2 regions of the Paenibacillus sp. FSL F4-0122 genome follow, and region 2 is predicted to be linked to the other one. Evidence: predicted binding sites of a transcription regulator. Region 2 holds the regulator's gene; the other holds the start of a gene.

What was found. The regulator Rex, encoded in region 2, represses fermentation and respiration genes when NADH is low (regulators of the CRP and FNR family bind a similar motif). The targets are predictions, from matches to a motif close to TTGTGAAATATTTCACAA.
Region 1: nadA (quinolinate synthase NadA) is a predicted target of Rex. The motif match lies at 2,260-2,277, and genes of this name have one in related genera.

What each region holds. Positions count from the first base shown of each region.
Region 1 covers NZ_JBBODI010000001.1:2,256,780-2,260,919, reverse strand. Annotated here, with positions in the region: gene ftsH (ATP-dependent zinc metalloprotease FtsH) at 34-2,088, shown strand; gene nadA (quinolinate synthase NadA) at 2,348-3,286, shown strand; gene nadB (L-aspartate oxidase) at 3,326-4,140, shown strand, end outside.
Region 2 covers NZ_JBBODI010000001.1:4,747,512-4,758,366, forward strand. Annotated here, with positions in the region: gene MHH49_RS20620 (CCA tRNA nucleotidyltransferase) at 1-682, shown strand, start outside; gene MHH49_RS20625 (biotin--[acetyl-CoA-carboxylase] ligase) at 672-1,472, shown strand; gene panB (3-methyl-2-oxobutanoate hydroxymethyltransferase) at 1,810-2,676, shown strand; gene panC (pantoate--beta-alanine ligase) at 2,677-3,567, shown strand; gene panD (aspartate 1-decarboxylase) at 3,560-3,943, shown strand; gene MHH49_RS20645 (tetratricopeptide repeat protein) at 4,055-4,696, shown strand; gene dinG (ATP-dependent DNA helicase DinG) at 4,823-7,684, shown strand; gene MHH49_RS20655 (redox-sensing transcriptional repressor Rex) at 7,815-8,468, shown strand; gene MHH49_RS20660 (amidohydrolase) at 8,455-9,756, shown strand; gene MHH49_RS20665 (cell wall elongation regulator TseB-like domain-containing protein) at 9,929-10,447, shown strand.

The DNA.
Region 1 (4,140 bases), 2.5 Mb from region 2:
CAATAACTTGAGTGTTGTGAGAGGAGGTAGGGGATGAATCGGTTCATCCGGAATTCTGGTTTTTATTTGATTTTATTTTTAGTCGTGGTGGGTATTGTCCAGTTTGTGAGCAATGGAAATGAAGCCGCCGATTTCCCTAGATACGACGAGTTACGGCAGGAGATCAAGAACAACAATGTGAAGGATTTGACGGTTCAGTTTGAGGGTAATGCCTTTCTGGTCACAGGCGAGTATAGAGAGCTGCCTGCCGATACTAAATCGAAAAGCTTCTCCACATATATTCCTCCTACAGATGCCGCTATCAATGAACTGATTCAAGCCAGTGATGTTAATGGGATTGAATTAACTCAGAAGAAAATGGAAGGTACCAGCATTTGGCTGACATTCCTTTCTTCAATTATCCCACTGGTAATTATGTTCATCTTGTTCTTCTTCCTGTTTAATCAGGCGCAAGGTGGCGGCGGTAAAGTCATGAATTTCGGCAAGAGCAAGGCTCGGTTATATAATGAAGAGAAGAAGAAAATCAGCTTTGAGGATGTTGCAGGGGCGGACGAAGAGAAGCAAGAGCTTGTCGAAGTCGTTGAGTTCCTGAAAGATCCACGCAAATTTGCAGCTGTCGGCGCACGTATTCCTAAGGGCGTATTGCTTGTAGGTCCTCCGGGAACAGGTAAAACATTGCTTGCCCGTGCGGTAGCAGGTGAAGCTGGCGTTCCTTTCTTTAGTATTTCCGGTTCTGACTTTGTGGAAATGTTCGTGGGTGTCGGTGCTTCTCGGGTACGTGATTTGTTCGAGAATGCTAAGAAGAATGCTCCATGTATTATCTTCATTGATGAAATTGATGCTGTGGGTCGTCAGCGTGGTGCCGGTCTTGGTGGCGGACATGACGAGCGTGAGCAGACGCTTAACCAATTGCTGGTTGAGATGGATGGATTCGGTGGTAACGAAGGCATTATTATTGTAGCGGCGACTAACCGCGCTGATATACTTGATCCGGCATTGCTTCGTCCAGGACGTTTTGACCGTCAAATTACGGTTGACCGTCCTGATGTGAAAGGCCGTGAAGCTGTACTTAAGGTGCACGCTCGTAACAAACCGCTTACGAAAGATGTAAGACTGGATGTTGTTGCTAAACGCACAACCGGATTCACAGGTGCTGATTTGGAGAATCTGCTGAATGAGGCAGCTTTGCTAGCTGCACGCCGTAACCGTAAAGATATTTCCATGATTGAAGTGGATGAAGCTATTGACCGTGTTATCGTAGGAACTGAGAAACGCAGCCGTGTGATCAGTGACCGCGAGAAACGTATTGTAGCTTATCATGAAGCAGGCCATACTATTGCTGGTTACTTCCTTGAGCACGCCGATATGGTGCATAAAGTTACTATTATCCCACGCGGACGTGCAGGCGGATACGTTATTATGCTTCCGAAGGAAGATCGGATGATCGTTACCAAGCAGGAGCTTTTAGATAAGGTTACTGGATTACTTGGTGGACGTGTTGCCGAAGAATTGTTTATTGGTGAGATCGGTACGGGTGCATACAGTGACTTCCAACAGGCTACGCGCATCGTGCGTGCCATGATTATGGAGTACGGTATGAGCGATAAGCTTGGACCTATGCAGTTCGGATCTTCTCAAGGTCAAGTATTCTTAGGTCGTGATATTGGGCATGAACAGAATTACAGTGACTCCATTGCTTATGAGATTGATCAGGAAATGCAGAACTTTATTACTTCGAGTTACGAACGTTGTAAAGATCTGTTGATCAAACACTCCAAAGAAATGCACTTGATTGCCAATACATTACTTGAGAAAGAAACACTTGAGCTTGATCAGATCACACAACTGATTGAACAAGGATTCCTTTCCGAGGATGGTAAACCAGAGGGTGGCGAAGGTGTTGCCCATGAAGTTGGCGAGCCTGTCATCGACAATATCGGTGATGTGCGAGTTCGCATTCAAGGCAAGCCTGAGGACGAACAGTCCACACTTCCTGACTTATCAAAGGATATCCCGAATAACCCTGATTCTGAGGGTAATGACGGTTCCGATGATGACAACAAAGGTGGGGGCACTAGCCTTACCTAATTGGGTCCACCATTCATATGATGTAAATTTATCCGGAGAACGTAACTGTTCTCCGGATTTTTTATTTTAATTTTTAAGGGATTCTATGCCTTAAAGCCTGTCCAGTTACATTGACAGGGGCTGGAACGTTGTGTACATTAGTGATTAATATTACTTACTATTTATATCAGCATGTTCATTTTTTCACCATGATGGCGCATGCCATTTGATAACATCATGTCGGCGAAAAGCCGCGAGGATTTAAGGGGGAGAACAATCGGTGGAAGCTCTGGCGCTTGAGCGCAAGCAGGAACAGAATCGAGAACTTCGTATACGTCTTGAACAGCTTAAAAAGGAACGAAACGCAATCATTTTAGCTCATTATTATCAGCGTGATGAAATTCAGGAGGTTGCCGATTTCCGGGGCGACTCTTTTTTACTCGCTCAGAAGGCTGCAGAGACAGATGCGGAAGTTATTGTATTCTGCGGTGTTCATTTCATGGGGGAAAGTGCAAAAATTTTAGCCCCGAACAAAACCGTCCTAATTCCTGATGAACGTGCAGGCTGTCCAATGGCAGATATGGTCAATGTAGACGGTTTACGTAAGCTAAAAGCTCAACATCCAAATGCTAAAGTAGTCACTTATATCAACTCGTCCGCCGAGATTAAAGCAGAAACCGATATTTGTTGTACCTCTGCTAATGCTGTGAAAGTAATCGAATCCCTTGACGCCGAAGAGATTATTTGGGTCCCAGATAAGAATCTTGGTCAATATGTACAAGATCAGACGGGCAAGAAGCTGATTATCTGGGAAGGTTATTGCAACACTCACGACATGTTGACCGTCAAAGATGTAGTAGAGATGAGAGCAAAATATCCAGATGCGGAATTTGTAGTTCATCCAGAGTGTCGTCCTGAAGTAGTGGCCATGGGTGACTATGTAGGCAGCACTACATCAATTCTGGAGTATTGCCGGAAATCGGATCGTAAGCAATTTATCGTTGGAACGGAAGATGGTACCGGATATCAGCTTCGTAAGGATAGTCCAGATAAAGAATTCCATTTTGCTACCAAATTTCTTGTTTGTCCTAATATGAAAGTTAATAATCTAAAAAAACTGGTGAAATGCCTGGAGACGATGAAGCCACAAATCTATGTACCGCCTGCTGTCGCCGACAAAGCCAGAACATCCCTAGAGCGCATGCTACAAGTCCGGTAGCATGCGCTACTCTTTCGTTGAAACAGGTGAAAAGCGGTCATGATTCCACAATATTTGGTTGATTTTGATCTTCGGGATATTCCTACGGTAAAGACAGATTGTATTGTTATTGGTTCAGGGATTGCCGGATTATTCACGGCTATTAAAGCCAGTGAAGATCGGCGTGTCATAATGATCACAAAGAAATCAGTAATGGAAAGTAATACTCGCTATGCACAGGGGGGGATCGCAGCTGTTATAGCTGAGGATGATTCCCCTGCATACCACCGGCAGGATACCTTAATGGCCGGTGCAGGTCTTTGCTCCTCAACAGCTGTCGATGCACTTGTTAATGAAGGGCCGGAAGGCGTTCATGAGTTAATTCGCTTAGGAACCCTGTTTGATAAGGAAGATGGGGTACTGGCTTTGACTCAGGAAGGAGCGCACAGCCACCGCCGTATTTTGCATGCAAATGGGGATGCTACTGGTTATGAGATTGTTCGTGCATTGGCGGAACAGGTAGCGGAACATGAGAATATTGAGGTCTGGGATGATCATTATGTTATCGATCTCATCACTGAAGGTGGCGAATGTGTAGGCGCATTATTGCAGCGGCCCGGTGGTGGACGGTTGTTCCTGCAAGGGGATGCGACCATTTTGTGCTCTGGTGGAGCAGGACAATTATATCGATACACTACCAACCCTGAGGTAGCTACAGGAGATGGTGTAGCGATCGCCTATCGCGCTGGTGCTCATATACGAGATATGGAATTTATTCAATTTCATCCTACAGCACTTAGTTACCCAGGAGCTCCTAGATTTTTAATCTCCGAAGCTGTGCGTGGGGAAGGAGCAGTCTTGCGCAATATTAATGG
Region 2 (10,855 bases):
CTGCGAGCTGCTGGCGCGCGGCAAAGCCCCGTTCCCCTGGACCGGAACCGATATGGCGGCTGCTGCCGCCTTAACGGCCGGGATCGGGGAACTGGAGAGCGCCCGCCTGCGGTGGGCGCTTCTCCTCCATGCCCTGAAGCAGTCGGCCCAAGAGGCCGATGTGCTGCTGCGGGCATGGACGTTCTCGGGGACGATGCGGACCGGCATCGTCCAGGTGCTGCGGGTCCGCGAAGCTTGGACCGCTGCGCTAGAGGGCATGCCGCCGGATATGGGCGGCATGGAAGGTCTGCGGCGGCAATGGATCGCCGCTGTGCTGGCCTTCGGCGTGGAAGCCGCCGAAGGGTGGCTCTCGCTGCTGGCGATCCTGCCAGCAGCCGCACCTACTCTTCCCACTGCGGCCTCTTCTGTCTTTTCCGTCGTGGAATCGTCAGAGGCCTCAACCTCACCTGCCGCTGTAAATGTACAAGCGGCAAGAGAATGGATCGCGCAAATGCCGCTAACCAGCCTTTCGGAGCTTGAGATTACAGGCAATGAGCTGCTGGAGTCTTTGGACAAACGTCCGGGGCCATGGCTCGGCAAAATGTTAAATGGACTCCTGCAAGCGGTCGCTTCAGGTGATTTACCTAATGATAAACAATTATTGCTGCTTGAAGCAAAAAGGATGGATGGACATGAGCGATGATAAAGCGCTGTCGCTAACTGAGCTGAAGCGAGAGACCTCCGCTTCGAATTGGATAGGCAACGTTCAGTTGCTGGAATCTGTGGTGTCCACACAAGAAGAAGCTAAGTTTTTAGCGGAAAACGGCGCGCCGGAAGGAACAACCGTCATCGCAGAAGAACAGACGGGTGCCCGAGGCCGAATGGGAAGAAAGTGGTTCTCTCCCCGTGGCAAGGGCATTTGGATGAGTATTGTGTTACGGCCCCAATTACCCTTGTCGGAGACTCCGCAGCTGACATTGCTGGCTGGAGTTGCCGTCTGCAAGGCAATTCGACGGGTGACCGGTGTAGATGCCGGCATCAAATGGCCGAATGATCTGCTCGCAGGCGGTCGTAAGATTTGTGGGATTTTACTCGAATCTTCTCTAAGAGAAGGGGAGCTTCATTATTGCATTGCTGGAATTGGCATTTCCGCGAACATGACAGAGGAAGATTATCCTGATCATCTGCAGGAGGTCGCCACTTCACTTCGGATTGAGCGGGGGGGTGCTCCAGTTGACCGTTCTGAGCTGGTAAGGGCGGTTTTGGACGAACTGGATATGCATTACAATCTGTACATGAAGCAAGGTTTTAAACCTATAAAGGAGCTTTGGGAGTCCATGTCTGTGACTTTGGGGCGCCAGATCGCACTGAACAGCCCTCAGGGGCGTTCTGAAGGTGTGGTAGTGGGTTTGGATGAAATAGGTGGTCTACTGCTTAAAAACAGCTCAGGAGAGATCTCTAACGTATGCTCAGGTGAAATTGAACTTTTATAAGATTTATTTATATGACAGGGGTATCATCCCTTGTCATATTTTTTTCGTGTAATTCCGCGCTCTTTTTGATATACTATGGGTCGGAGGCGGTATCGTTTATCGAACTGTACTCTTGAATTGTAGAACTTTTTATATTTTTTATTACTGAAAGTACCTTCATAACTGCGTTTGACGGTTACGTTGGATTCTGCTCTGAGCCGTAAGGACCGAGACAGAAGGGACGATCGCAAGTGACTCTTTTTTGCCCTTCGGACCTTTTTAGCAAATGATTGCTAAAAGGTTTTTTTGTTGCGATTTTTACGGGCAGGTTACTTAAAAAAGGAGGACGAAAAGAGAAATGGCAAACAAACAAGCACTAAATATTGTAAAAATGAAAAAAATGAAAGCAGAAGGTGTGCCACTGAGCATGCTGACCGCTTATGATTATCCATCTGCAGTTCTTGCAGAAGAAGCAGGTATCGACCTTATTTTGGTTGGTGACTCTCTTGGGAATGTAGTCCTTGGATACAATACAACTTTACCGGTAACGATTGAAGATATGGTGTACCATACCCGCTCGGTAACTCGAGGAGCACAAAGTACATTTATCGTGGCTGATATGCCATTTATGACGTATCACGGGAGTATAGATGAAACCCTGCGGGGTGTGCGCAGATTGATGCAGGAAGGGCGGGCTCATGCCGTCAAAATGGAAGGTGGACTTGAGATTTGTGAGACTGTAGCTACGGTTGTGGCTGCGGGAGTCCCTGTGCTGGGACACATCGGGCTTACTCCTCAATCCGTGAATATGATTGGTGGCTACCGGATTCAAGGCAAAGACGCCAAGGATGCCCAACGCCTGATGGATGAAGCTAAGGCGCTTGAGGCAGCAGGTGCTTTTGCAATCGTTTTGGAGCTGGTAACGGAAGAAGTAGCCCAGGCAATCTCTGAAGCGCTTAGCATCCCAACCATTGGGATTGGTGCAGGCCGTTACTGTGATGGACAGGTATTGGTTTTCCATGATTTGCTGCGTTATGCCTCACCTTATCGTGAGAAACGTTTTGTCAAAACCTATGCGGATGTGGGTAATGTGATCCGTGAGGGCATAAGCCAGTATGTGAAGGAAGTGAAGGAACGTTCCTTCCCAGATGAAGGCCACGTTTTTAATGCAGATGAAACAGTCTTGGAATCTTTATATGGCGCTGCCAGAAAGGAAGGGAAATAAATGAGAGTCGTCAGAAGCATTGAGCAGCTGCGCGAAGCTTTGGAGTATATGAGACAAGGCGGGCACGCCCCGATTGGGTTCGTTCCTACGATGGGATACTTGCATGACGGACATGCCAGTCTGCTTCGCCGGGCTGGAGAAATGAGCAACACAGTGGTAATGAGCATTTTTGTGAATCCTTTGCAATTCGGGCCAAACGAGGATTATGATTCCTATCCGCGTGACGAGCGTCGTGATTTGGAACTCGCTGAACGTGAGGGAGTAGATATTGTATTTATCCCCAGTGTGGAAGAAATGTATCCGCAGCCTACTCGGACTACTGTCTCGGTATCGGAGCTTACTACCCGGCTATGTGGGGCTTCCCGCCCTGGGCATTTTGATGGTGTAACCACAGTGGTTAATAAATTCTTCAATATTGTACAGCCGGATTATGCTTTCTTTGGGCTGAAGGATGCTCAACAAGTTGCTGTCCTTCGCCGAATGGTGTCCGATCTTAATATGAATGTCGAAATTATCCCTTGTCCGATCGTTCGTGAAGGGGATGGACTTGCGCTCAGCTCACGTAACGTATTCTTGTCTCCAGAGGAGCGTAGTCAGGCATTGGTGTTATCTCGTTCCTTACGTGAAGCACGTCAGTCTATTGAAGAAGGAAAAGTAAGAACCGTTGCTGAAGTGCGGGAATTGTTGACATCGGTTATTTCCAGCTCTCCTCTAGCGGTGATTGATTATGCGGAGATCCTAACATTCCCTGATCTTGAAGGATTAGAGGATGAAGCTCTTTTATCAGAAGTGGATGGGGAAATTATTATAGCGCTTGCCGTGAAGTTTGGCAGAACACGCTTGATTGATAATAATGTATTTATTCCAAAGGAGGTTGCTGCACTTGTTTAGACATATGATGAAATCCAAAATTCACCGCGCAACAGTAACGGAAGCGAATTTAAACTATGTGGGCAGTATTACCATTGATGAGAGCTTGATGGAAGCCGCGGACATTCTTGAGAATGAAAAAGTTCAAATTGTGGATAACAATAATGGTTCGCGACTGGAGACCTATGTAATCCCTGGACCGCGTGGAAGCGGAGTGATCTGTCTTAATGGTGCCGCAGCTCGTCTTGTTCAGCCGGGCGATACAGTAATTATCATTTCGTATGCGATGTTGTCCTCGGAAGAACTGGAGTCACATAAGCCAACGGTGGTATTCGTGGATGAGAATAACAAACCAGTGAAGCTGGCTGATCATGAATTGCATGCTACAATCGCTTAATGTATGGACTTACGCCATGTAATGAATGGCAGGGATGAAAGACCCCGATCTCGCAGAAAATGAAGTCAGGCAAGCTGAACTGATTTCATCTTCAGTAAGGGGGGATAGCCCATGTTTCAACATTTGTTTGCTGAAATGAACAAGGTGCTTCAGGAGATCATAACAGATTACCCTACAGCGGAGGGTGCCCGCCGGAACGAGCTTTTATGCAATTATAATATGCTGCATAGACTGAGCGATAAAGTGATGGATGAATGGCTCGCTTTTGCTGAGAAGCTAAGTCACTTTCGCGAAAGTGCGGATTTTACAGCAGTGGTCGAAGAGGAAGTGCCGGAACAGGAAGCACCAGAGCTGTGTATGGATTCCTTTGTAAGAGGTCAGGGATATTATAAGCTGCTGATGTATGGAAAGTGTATTGATCAGTTTAAAGAAGTTATTGCGCAATACCCGGATAGCTTGGCTGCTCGATTATATTTAGCCATCTCTTATCTGCAGGAAGGTGACGGTGAAGCCGCTTGGAGTCATCTGAACCATATGCTGGGCTTGATACGGGAGACCAAGCTGAAAGCCATGGTATATAATGCTTTAGGCTGCATACGAGCCTCACAGGAACGTTTTAATGAAGCGCAGGAATTGTTTGACCTTGCCTTGCAGCATGACCCGGCGCTTCCGGAGCCAAACGTTAACTTAGAGGTATGCCGCCGTCGTGGAGGGAAGCTGCATTTTGGAAATCAGCTGGTTTCCCTTTTGTAAAAGAATAACGGTTTTGGAAATTTCTATTCAAGCGATGCATCCCCTGAACCAGTGGTGTGCATCGCCTTTTTTCGCAACTTCTGTTATGCTGATTAAGAGTCTCAATTGAAAGGGAATAGAATTATAATGAAATTTGCCGTGCTTGATTTTGAAACAACAGGAACCCAATCCGTGGGTGAAATTATCCAGGTTGGCCTTGCAATTATAGAAGAAGACCGGTCCATCTCCCGGGTATATGGTTCCTATGTCAAGCCCGGAACGCCGATTCCTCCTTTTATAACAGGTCTGACGGGGATTACCGATGATGATGTGAAGGATGCGCCTGAGCTGGATGAGATGATGATGGAGCTTGTTCCGCTCTTGGATGATGTTGTGCTTGTAGGGCATAATGTCGCTTTCGACTTCCATTTTTTACAAAATGCTTTAGATCGTTGTGGTTATTTGCCATTTCAAGGGCGGATTTTGGATACGATTGATTTTCTGAAAATTTGCTTTCCTTCGCTCACATCTTATCAGCTAGGCTCTGTCAGTGCTCATTTTGGAGTGACACATGATCGTCCGCATCAGGCAGATAGTGATGCACTTGCGACTGCTTTAGTGCTGTTGAAATGTCTGGAGGAGCTCTACGAGCTGCCGCTGCTTACGATCCAGAGACTCTGTGAGCTGTTTACCGAAGAGGATAGTGATCTGGGCTGGTACTTTGATGGTCTGCTGCGAGAGCGGGAAGCGGAGACGCTACAGCCCGAAGGTGATCTGACTTTCTATCGTCAATTAGCGCTTGCAGTAGGAGACTGGACGGAGTTAGCGCCACCTAGAGATGAGCATGCTGAGAATCCGCTAGCGAATTTATCTTTTACTGATTATATGGACGAAGTAACCAAACGACTTAAAGACACATTACCGCAGTATGAAAGCCGGGAAGCTCAGGATATTATGATCAATGAGGTGATGACGGCACTTGCCGAAGACAAACACCTACTGATCGAAGCGGGCACAGGAACCGGTAAATCGCTCGGTTATTTGTTGCCTGCCATTTATCAAAGCGTTCGCACCAATGAAAAAGTCATGGTCAGCACTCATACCATTAATCTGCAGGACCAATTGCGCGAGCGGGATATCCCTTTGTTAACGCAGGTAGTTCCTTTTCCGTTTAAAGCTGCTATTTTTAAGGGAAGAGGACATTATTTGTGTCTGCGTAAGTTTGAGCATAAAATTAATAAAAAGGACTTTATAAGCCCAAGGGAAGATGCGCTTACTGCAGCTCAGATGATCGTATGGCTCACTCAAAGTGAATCAGGGGATGATGAAGAGCTGAATTTAAGCGGCCGGGGCGGTGATTTCTGGGAGACGGTGGCAAGCGATACCGATTCCTGTCTGGGCCGTTCCTGTCCTTGGTTCCGCAAATGCTATTATCATAGGGCCAAGCATGAAGCTGGGATTGCTGACGTGGTCATTACGAACCACTCCAAGCTATTCGCAGATGTTAAAGCTGGGCACCAGCTGCTTCCAGCTTACGAGCATCTTGTAATTGATGAAGCACATCATTTAGAAGATGTGGCTGGTAAACATCTTGGCATGCATATGAAGCATTTCACTGTGGCACACACGTTATCGCGACTGTATAAAGATAGCCGAAACGGACAGCTTCCTGCTCTGCGCCAGATCTTACAGTCGTCAGGCAGTGAAGAGGCTTCAGAATGGAGCGGAGTCATCGATCGGATCTACCCGGATCTGCTTACTGTCAAAGAAACCTGGGATGCACTCAGCGACAAGCTGTTCAGCCTTTTGCCGGAACGCAGTGATGCGGCAGCAGGGGAAGCGGGACAACTGGTTATGCGTTTGCTTCCCGCCCGTAAGCCGAAGGATTGGGATGAATTAGTTGCGCTTGAGAACACTATGAATCTGACGTTAAGCGACATCATCCGTAAGGGTGATAAAATGCTTAATGAGATGCGTGACCAGGAAAGCCAATCCTCAGCAGACAGTCTTGTTACTGATATTAGCGGTTTATTTAAGGATTTGGCTTCCATACGTGAGCAAGTAAGATTCTTTATGGGGCTGAATGACGATAATGTAGTATATTGGCTGGAGGCAAATGGAAATTACCGCAGCAAATCACTGCAGATGTATGCCGTCCCTGTGGATGTTAGCAGCCAGCTTAAAGAGTTGTTCTTCGATAAGAAAAAAAGCATCGTGCTTACCTCGGCGACGCTGTCTGTAGATAAATCTTTTCAGTTTATGATTGATAATCTCGGACTTAACGAAGCTGCGGAAGAGGGACGTCTAATGACCTCACTCCTTCCATCTCCCTTTAAGTATCGCGAGCAGGCGCTGCTAGTTATACCGCGTGATTTTCCTAGTGTGAAGGGCAGTGTGGGCGATGCTCGATTTGTCGATACACTCGTACAGTCGTTAGCAGAAGCTGCCAAAACAACACGTGGGCGGATGCTGGTTCTGTTTACTTCTTATAAAATGCTGCGTCAGGTATATGATCCGCTTAAAGAGGCTTTGGCCTCACAAGAGATTACGGTGCTTGGTCAAGGCGTGGAAGGTGGCAGCCGGAGCAAGCTGATCCGCCGCTTTCAGGACAGTGCAGCATCCGTTCTGCTGGGGACGAGCAGCTTCTGGGAAGGTGTAGATATTCCAGGTGAAGCACTGACTTGCCTGGCCATCGTGAGACTTCCGTTTCAACCACCGAATCACCCGTTGGCGGAAGCGAAGTCGGAGTTATTGCAGGCCCAGAAGAAGAATCCGTTCATGAAATTATCTGTTCCTCAAGCGGTTATTCGTTTTAAGCAGGGATTCGGAAGACTGGTTCGCACGGCGCAGGATCGCGGAATAGTTATTGTTTATGATACAAGGGTTATTGAATCTCATTACGGGAAGTATTTCCTTTATTCATTGCCTGGTCCCAAAATGGAGCATATGCTGACTGATCAAATGGTCCCCCGCATAGCGGAATGGCTAGAGGATGGCGGCGCTTCTTAAAATGCTCGTCTTCAGTTTAGCTCCTCCTTATCCTTAAGGGCGGTAAGTTACAGTACCGCCCTTAATAAGGAGAGGTATACGTTTGAATATGGATTTTCACAAGAACATTACTATTTTTAGGAGGAAAAATATGAAATCGGATAAAATATCAGAAGCCGTTGTTCGCAGACTACCTGTGTATTTGCGTTTTTTGAATGATCTCCAGAATCGCGAAATATTAACAGTTTCCTCTCAGGAACTTGGACAAAAGCTTGATCTTAATCCCGCACAGATTCGTAAGGATTTAGCGTATTTTGGTGACTTCGGCAGAAAAGGTATCGGCTATGATGTAACGTATCTTATTGAGAAAATCCGTCATATTCTGAAGCTGGATCAACAGCTTAATGTAGCTTTAGTAGGGGCAGGTAATCTCGGACATGCCTTGTCTAATTACAATGCATATCTTAAAGATACAATGAAAATCACGGCTATATTTGATTCGTACGCTCCTAAGGTTGGACGTAAGATCAACTCCCTTACTGTGCAACCAATGGATGAACTAGGCAGCACGATTCGTGAGCAAGGTATTCGCATTGCCATTATTACCGTACCTGATTCAGAAGCTCAAAATGTAGCAGATATTCTCATTTCTTCTGGGATTGAAGCGATTTTGAACTTTGCCCCTGTGATTCTGAAGACACCACCGAATATCCGGGTGCATGCAGCTGATTTTACAACTGATCTGCAAAGTCTTGCTTATTACTTGCGGGATGGAAAGGAAGAAAGCGAACATGAACAGCAATAAAACGATAATTAAGGGCGGGTATTTTCTGACTCCGGGAACGGATGAGCCGGTTCTGAGTGGATATATGACTATTGAAGATGATTTAATCACTTACATAGGAAAAGAAGAGCCTCAGATGGAAGCTGGAGTGCAAGTGGTTGATGGCAGTCGTCTGCTGTTCATGCCTGGACTTGTAAACACACATGGTCATGCGGCGATGTCTTTGCTGCGTGGATATGGAGATGATTTAGCGCTACAAGTGTGGCTTCAGGAGAAAATGTGGCCGATGGAGGAAAAGTTCACCGGTGATGATGTATACTGGGGAACCTCCTTATCTGTATTGGAAATGCTGAAGGGTGGAACTACGACCTTCCTCGATATGTATGATCATATGGACCGAGTAGCTGAGGTAGCTGAGTTATCAGGTATCCGTTCCGTATTGATGCGTGGTGTGATCGGGTTATGTCCAGAGGATGTACAGAATCACAAGCTTGCGGAAGCGATTTCTTTTGCCCGTAACTGGCATGGAAAGGCGGACGGTAGAATTACTACTATGATCTCGCCGCACGCCCCTTATACTTGCCCTCCGGACTTCCTGGTTAAGTTCGTGCAGGCAGCGCATGATCTGGATTTACCGATGCATACGCATATGTCCGAAACGAAACGTGAAGTGGAACAAAATGTGGCGGATTACGGGTTGCGTCCTGTAGCTCACTTAGAGAAGCTTGGAATGTTCACACGTCCCTCGATAGTTGCACATGGTGTTCATTTAAATGATGAAGAGATTGAGATCTTGGCTCGCCATAATGTGGGTGTCTCTCATAATCCGGGCAGTAATTTGAAGCTGGCTAGCGGAGTGGCTCGGGTTACTGATCTTCTAAAAGCTGGTGTGAAGGTGTCTCTTGGCACGGATGGCGCGGCCAGCAACAATAACTTGGATATGTTTGAAGAGATGCGGCTTGCAGCTCTCATTCATAAGGGTGTCAGCGGTGATCCAACGGCTGTTCCAGCTCCAGAAGCTCTACGTATGGCTACAGAATATGGCGCCCAGTCCATCTTTTTAAATAATGTAGGTAGACTTGCTGTTGGGATGAAAGCTGATTTCATTGCAATTGATATAGATCAGCCGCATTTGCTGCCACACACAGATCTGTTGTCTCATGCAGTTTACTCTGCTAGCGCTAAGGATGTTGAGCATGTGTGGGTGAATGGTAAACAGGTCATCAAGCATGGGCAATGCTTAACCCTGGATGAGGAAGCTATCCGGCGTAAAGCGCAAGAAGCCTTCGAAGGTTTATTGAAGCGTTAAGTCTGGATAATAACGAATAAATAATAGGCTGCGACTTTTTGCTTTTAGCAAAAGTTGCGGCCTTTTGTACATTTTAAAGGCTGGGAAAGCTAGAAAATTATGAAATTTTGGATAAACACGCGGGTGTGTTATATAATCAAAAAAGATATATTACTAGAAAGGGAGCTGTACCTTGAAGAAAAGGAAAAAATGGATCCTCCTGGGGTCAGTTCTGATTCTGCTCCTGGGGTTTGGACTTATCCAGTTCTATGCCTATATTATGAAAGATCAATGGAACGAGCAGGATATCGCCAAGGATGTTGCCAAAACCAGAGCGGGTCTAACAGAGGTAACCAAAGCACAAAAATCGGTTTGGGATGAAAATGCAGTGTACTGGGTTTTAACAGGAAAAAATGAAGCCGGGACTGCTCTTATGGTCTGGGTCCGCTTTACGGTAGATGGAAAATTTGCTGAAGGCGACGACGCAGTGTTTGCTGAGGAACTAAGTAAAGGAACCTCAGAAGCCCAAATACGCGGCATTATCAAAGCTGATCTTCCGGACATAACGATTGAACGCTTGCTGCCGGGAGTATATAACGGAGAGTATGCTTGGCAGCTTTTTTATAAACAGAGCGGTCGGTATTATTATCAATTTTATCGGTTTTCGGATGGGTCCCGAATGGGTGAAGGTTACAGTTTACCTAAAAGTTAAGCCGAACATAAGGAAATTAAGGGTGGCAATGTAAACAAGCGAACTTATTATAAGTTCGCTTGTTTACATTTATTTGATGTACAAAAGTGATATACTAAGTGATATACTGAATGGGTGGTTATCACCGAATATTCTCTTAAATTCACATACAAAAATAGGCCGATTGATTAAAAATCAAGGCCGATTTTGTCGAAAACGAGGAATATATTTGGTATTGATGGAAATATTTAAAAAATTAAATTTTAAATATATTCACATTTATTTTGAAATTAGTATATACACCTGTGATATACTACTACTTGTAATTAGAACAGCAATAAGAGACTTCAGTCTCTCTGATGAGCTCTCAAGTAGCTATAAATTATTATACTGAGCTTTATATTTTGTCATCTTTGAGAGGAGGACGTT